Linked DNA regions of Cellulophaga algicola DSM 14237. The protein of the gene in region 2 interacts with the protein of the main gene of each other region in a pairwise test. Links are inferred from orthologs where the notes say so. Each region holds a gene or a part of one and is shown on either strand. Other genes may lie near its edges.

The links.
Region 1: the proteins of pepE (region 2) and pepT interact in binary tests that used the Escherichia coli proteins (3 or more experiments, as listed by UniProt). The link is inferred for Cellulophaga algicola DSM 14237 from one-to-one orthologs.

What each region holds. Positions count from the first base shown.
Region 1 is NC_014934.1:408,474-411,813, reverse strand. What follows is about bases 275-3,271. They hold pepT (peptidase T), read right to left. Parts: upstream 2,393-3,271; coding sequence 1,157-2,392; downstream 275-1,156. Other genes in these bases: CELAL_RS01720 (TonB-dependent receptor), read left to right, coding at 2,532-3,271; yajC (preprotein translocase subunit YajC), read left to right, coding at 785-1,081; CELAL_RS01735 (DUF1573 domain-containing protein), read left to right, coding at 304-780. Also shown: transcription antitermination factor NusB, read left to right, coding at 1-261; more of CELAL_RS01720, read left to right, coding at 3,272-3,340. UniProt on the Escherichia coli protein: Cleaves the N-terminal amino acid of tripeptides.
Region 2 is NC_014934.1:2,601,972-2,605,078, reverse strand. What follows is about bases 193-2,956. They hold pepE (dipeptidase PepE), read left to right. Parts: upstream 193-1,110; coding sequence 1,111-1,803; downstream 1,804-2,956. Other genes in these bases: CELAL_RS11320 (beta strand repeat-containing protein), read left to right, coding at 1,961-2,956; CELAL_RS11330 (carboxypeptidase-like regulatory domain-containing protein), read right to left, coding at 193-932. Also shown: CELAL_RS11335 (hypothetical protein), read right to left, coding at 1-133; more of CELAL_RS11330, read right to left, coding at 171-192; more of CELAL_RS11320, read left to right, coding at 2,957-3,107. UniProt on the Escherichia coli protein: Hydrolyzes dipeptides containing N-terminal aspartate residues. May play a role in allowing the cell to use peptide aspartate to spare carbon otherwise required for the synthesis of the aspartate family of amino acids.

The DNA.
Region 1 (3,340 bases), 2.2 Mb from region 2 along the record:
AAAGAAATAGAAGGTAAAACGCCTAATTGGGATAAGGATAGAATTGCAGATATAGATGCAATTTTATTAAAAATGGCCATTGCAGAATTATTAAATTTTCCATCGATACCAGAACGAGTTACCATAAATGAATATTTAGAATTGGCCAAAGAGTACAGTACTCCTAAGAGCAGTACATTCATAAATGGTATTTTAGATAAATTAGTTAAGGAATATCAACAAGAAGGAAAACTGAACAAAATAGGCAGAGGTTTATTATAATATTGTTTATTTTTGATTAAAATTTTAAATATTTAAACGGTTATGAGAAAAATAGTTATCACGTTAAATCTATTGTTGGTAGTTGTTTTAATGTCCTGTAAGGATGATGCAACAAGTAAAATCAACAGTTCAAACCTTGAAGCAGCAGGGGAAAGAGATGCAGCAGCAAAAATGCTACCTGTTATGGCTTTTGAAAAGGTTGAACATGATTTTGGATCAATAATTCAAAATACTCCACAGGAAACTGTTTTTAAGTTTACAAATACGGGTGATGCTCCACTAATTATTACAGATGCAAAAAGCACCTGTGGTTGTACAGTTCCAAAGTTTCCAAAAGGTGCAATTGCTCCAGGAGAATCTGGTGAGTTGGTAGTAAATTATAATGGTTCAGGAAACAATTTGGTACAGAAAGTAGTTACCGTATCAGCAAATACAGAAAAAGGATCAGAACAATTAAGAATAAAAGCATTTGTAAACCCTAAAGGTGGCGCTCCAGTAGGGCCATTAAAACAGTCATAATTACATGTTAGAAAAATATCCATTTATACCCCTGATTGCAATTTTCGTAGTATTTTATTTCTTTATGATTGCACCTCAGAGAAAAAAGCAAAAACAAGAAAAGAAATTTTCTGCTGAATTAAAAAGAGGTGATAAAGTTGTTACTAAAAGCGGAATGCACGGTAAGATTGTTGAATTAAACGACAAAGATAATTCTTGTGTAATAGAAACTTTAGCGGGGAAAATAAAGTTTGAGCGTTCTGCTCTTTCTTTAGAGATGAGCTCAAAGCTTAATGCTCCAGCAGTAATTGAGAAAAAATAATTGTATTTTTTATACGTTTAAAAAAAGCACCTTTTTAGGTGCTTTTTTCATTTTACAAGTTTTAATTTTTACGCACTATCGGTTTGATTTTGTAGCGGTAAGTTCACAGATTTTTACAATTACTTTTATAGCACTTTCTATGCTTTCTAAAGGTACATATTCATACTTTCCATGGAAATTATGTCCTCCAGCAAAAATATTAGGACATGGTAACCCCATAAAACTTAATTGAGATCCGTCTGTGCCTCCTCTGATTGGTTTTATAAGTGGAGTAATGCCTAAGGATTCCATTGCTTCTTTTGCAGTAGTTACAATATGATAAACAGGAGCTACCTTTTCTTTCATATTAAAGTACTGGTCTTTTACCTCAATATGTATACAGTTGCCATGAATTTTGTTTAGTTGCTCTTTTATAGTAGCTATACGTACTTTGCGTTTTTCAAATAGACTCTTGTCGTGATCTCTTATGATGAGCTCAATCGTTGCGTTTTCTATTTCGCCAGAAATATGATGAACATGAAAAAAGCCTTCGCTACCCGTTGTTTTTTGAGGAACTTCGTTTTCGGGTAACAAAGTCATAAACTCATTGGCTATACTTATCGCATTGATCATTTTTCCTTTGGCATAACCAGGGTGGACACTTTTTCCTGAAATTACAATTTTAGCAGAAGCAGCATTGAAATTTTCGTATTCTAATTCTCCAACCTGACTTCCATCCATAGTATACGCCCAATCTGCACCAAATTTTTCCACATCAAATTTATGTGCTCCACGACCAATTTCCTCATCAGGAGTAAAACCTATTTTTATAGTGCCATGTTTTATTTCAGGATGATGTATTAAATATTCCATCGCCGAAACTATTTCTGTAATTCCTGCTTTATCGTCGGCACCAAGAAGAGTCGTACCATCTGTAGTTATAATAGTTTGTCCTTTGTATTGAAGTAAATCATCAAAATAATCTGGAGAAAGAATAATATTTTTTTCCTTATTTAATACAATGTCTTTTCCATCGTAATTTTCAATAATTTGTGGATTTACGTTCGTTCCTGAAAAATCTGGCGAAGTATCAAAATGCGCTATAAAACCTATTACAGGAATGCTGGCGTCAGTGCTATTGCTTGGAAGGGTTGCCATGATGTAAGCATTTTCATCGATGGTAACATCGCTTAGTCCAATTAATTTTAATTCTTCGGCTAATTTATTGGCTAAATTCCATTGCTTCTCGGTACTCGGTGTTGTTGATGAGTTTGGGTCGCTTTGAGTGTCAATAGTTACGTAACTCAAAAATCTATTAAGAATAGGGTTCATTTATTATAATTTTTTATAAAAATACGAATTAGGTAATTTATTGAATAACTATTAAATTTTTTTTTAACATTTATTTAATAAGTTGAGGATTACATAATTTTATGCTAACTTCATACAAGAATAACTCAAATACTATCTTATGAAAAAAATGTACTTATTATTTATTGTTTTACTCAGTGCCGTAAGTTTTTCTAACGCCCAAATTACGGGAACAGTTTTAGATGATGAAGGAGTTCCTTTACCAGGAGCTTCAATAGTAAAAAAAGGAACTACAACAGGAGCCACTACAGATTTTGATGGAAATTTTAGTATCGAAGCAGCTGTAGGTGATATGTTAATAGTCTCTTATATAGGTTTTGAAACAAAAAATGTTACAGTTGCAAATTCTAATATGACAATTAGATTAGCATCGGGTCTAGCCTTAGAAGAAGTGGTTATTGTAGGTTCTCGTAACCCAAATAGAACAGCTACAGAAAGTACGGTCCCTGTTGATGTTATTAATATGAAGGAATTAAATAATATTGCGCCTCAGGTAAATTTAAATCAAATATTAAATTATGTAGCGCCATCGTTTACTTCAAATACACAAACTATTTCAGATGGTACAGACCATGTTGATCCAGCCTCTTTGAGAGGTTTAGGTCCTGATCAAGTTTTGGTATTAATTAATGGTAAAAGGAGACATACTTCTTCATTAATTAATGTTAACGGAACATTTGGTAGGGGTAGTGTAGGAACAGATTTAAATGCTATTCCTGCTGCAGCAATACAACGTATTGAAGTTTTAAGAGATGGTGCTGCAGCACAATATGGTTCAGATGCTATTGCGGGTGTTATCAACATTATTTTGAATAAAAGTGTAAACGAGTTAACGGCTACAGTAACAACAGGAGCAAATTTCTCTAAAAATGCAAATGATCAAACTGGTGGAGTAGACGGGCAGACAAC
Region 2 (3,107 bases):
TAAAAAAACCATCAATATCTGTAATCGCTGCTTTTTGAGCACTAATATTTAAGACATGCGTAGCAGCAACATCCCCATCTGCACTAGATACCCTACCTTCTAGTTCTTTATAAACCGTTTTTTGTGCCTGCACGTTGGCAGCACATATAAAAAAACACGTTATATAAAGACTAGTTTTTATCATCTAATTGCGCACGAAAATCTTTACTTGCATTCACTAGAAAATCAATCAATTCAAACTCATTGGTTTTTTTTAGGAGCGATTGTTCTGGTAAACGTGTATCGCAATAGTATAAAAACTGAGTAATTTTATCTTGTGGCAATTGTAAATCTGAGACAAAAAATTGATCATCGTAAACTTGACGAAGCACATCACTAACTTTTAATCTAGGTGCCGGTTCTGCTGCTGTGCCATCTTCATTTTTAATTCCTTTTTTAATGGCTTTAAAAATGTTTACAAAATTGATTCCGTTTTGCATACCACGTTCTTGGTCAGACATGGCTATATTTTCTACTCTAGAAGTTTCATCAATACCATATTCGTATTTTTTAAACTCTTCATTTTTTACAATCAAAAAAGCTTCTTGGTTTTCTGGCCCTACCACTACCTCATCTAATTCTGTAACTTTTTCATTAACTTCAACAACAAGTCTGTTATTCGCTAAAATTTCTGGCGTAATAATAACGCGTTTCATTTGATAATTTAATGCCGTAAAAACCAATTCATCGCCAACCTTAACATTAATGGCAAACTCCCCACTGGTATTGGTTATGACTCCTAATTCCGTATTTACATTAATTACATTTTCATTCTGAACATTGCTATTGCGGTACATAACTTTACCGCGTAAGTAGGTACGTTCTTCATCTTGAGCAAAACTTTGCGCAATTGAGAATGTACCTAAAAGTACCAATAGTATAATTTTTTTCATAAGGTTAGTTTTATCTAAGAAACAAGTAGTGTTCATACCTACACTTGTGTATACCTATTATAAGGTACTGTATTATCACAAGTTAAAGTTAAGCATAAAGAAAATGCAAGTTACTCTCAAAAAAAAATAATGCACCATTAAACTTTTGTTAATTTAGCAGCTCAAAAATTACTACAAATTGAAAAAATTACTACTTGCCAGCACCTCTACATTACACGGAGAAGCATATTTAGCCTATCTATTAGAAACACTGGAAGTCTTTTTTAAAGACGTAAAAACCATCACTTTTATTCCTTATGCTAGACCAAGCGGAATTTCTCATGACGCGTATACTGCTCTTGTCGCTAAGGCATTTGCGAAAATAGGCAAAGAGGTTATCGGCTTACACACTTTTGAAGATGCCAGAACAGGAATCCAAAATGCGGAAGCTTTTTTCACAGGTGGCGGCAACACTTTTTTATTGGTAAAACAGCTACATGAACTTGCGGCAATGATCCCTTTAAAAGATAAAGTTACGAAAGGCACTCCCTATTTTGGAACGAGTGCAGGAAGTAATATTGCGGGCATAAATATGCAAACTACCAATGACATGCCCATTGTTTACCCTCCTAGTTTTAATACTCTAGGTTTGGTTAATTTTAATATCAATGCACATTACCTAGATCCAGACCCAAAAAGTAACCATAATGGAGAAACAAGGGAAACCAGAATTAAAGAATTTCATTGTTTTAATACAACGCCAGTAGTAGGCTTACGAGAAGGTAGTTTTATATATATTGAAAATGATATTAGTACGTTAAAAGGGGCATTTGAAGCAAGAATTTTCGAGCAAAATAAAGTCCCGTATGAGGGAATAAACCTACACTTCTAGCCACAATAAGAAAGTAAAAATAGTGTTAATTTACAGAGCTAAACCTTAACTTTCAATCAGTTAAACTAGAGCAATTGCATTTCATCCTAAAAAAGGGGTGAAATCTTTATATAATTGTAATTTTATCAAAAATAACCCCTAATAAGTTCTTACACTTATGCACAAATTTAATTTCAAAGCAGTTGTAATTATAGCATTTCTATTACTTGGAGCAGGATTTCTTAATGCCCAAGTTAAAATAGGAAACAACCCACAAACCATAAATCCAGCATCATTATTAGAATTAGAAAGCATTGACAAAGCTTTTGTAATTAACCGTGTAAATACGGCTCAAATGAATGCCATTCTTCCGTTAGAAGGTGCTATGGTCTATAATACCGAAGAGCAATGTTTGCATTATTATGACGGACTCCAATGGATTAATATTTGTGAAGCTTTTGGGGAGAACCTTAGCTTTACGAGTGAAGCCTTAGAGAACCCTGGTAATTTTGAATCTATTAGCATCACCAAAACTACAGATACCAATTATAATTTTGAAGTAGGTTTATTAAATGCTTCCAACATTCAAGATGGAACTATGGGTACTACAAAATTAGTAGACGGAGCGGTTACCCAAAATAAATTAGCAGACAATGCCGTAAGCAATGCTAAAATTCAGAATGGAGCCATACAACCTGGAAAAATGGCGGCTGGCTTACCCAATACCATCTTACAAACTAACGCAAGTTCTTTCGTTGAGTGGGCACCTTTAAATGTGGATAATGTTAGCGGAAAATTACTTTCCAATGAATTAGTGGCAGGCACAGGTACTGATAACTCTATAATTGTGACCAATGGCGATGGCGCTACCTTAAAAGATACACAGATAAGAGTTGCAGACGCAGGGATAACCAATGTTAAGCTTGGTCCGGATGCTGTAACTACCGATAAAATTTTAAATGAAACGATACTTTCAGAAGATATTTTAGATGGTACTATTGCTGAAGTAGACGTAGCAGATGATGCTATTACGAATGCAAAACTTGCAGATGACGCCGTAAACACTGCAGAAATAGTAGATGATGCTGTAACTACAGAAAAGATAGGAACTACTGCAGGTGATGAAAATAAAATTTTAGGAACTAGTGCTACTGGAGATCCTGAATGGCAAGATGCTGCTACTATAGCCGCCAACTTAGGAGAAGATGTTACTTCTACAAACGGATCTATTACTGGTACTGCTCTTGATGCTGCTTTAGTCGCTATGGATTTAGAGGTCAATGTTGATGGCACGACACTTCAAGTTGATGCTGTAAACGGAGTAC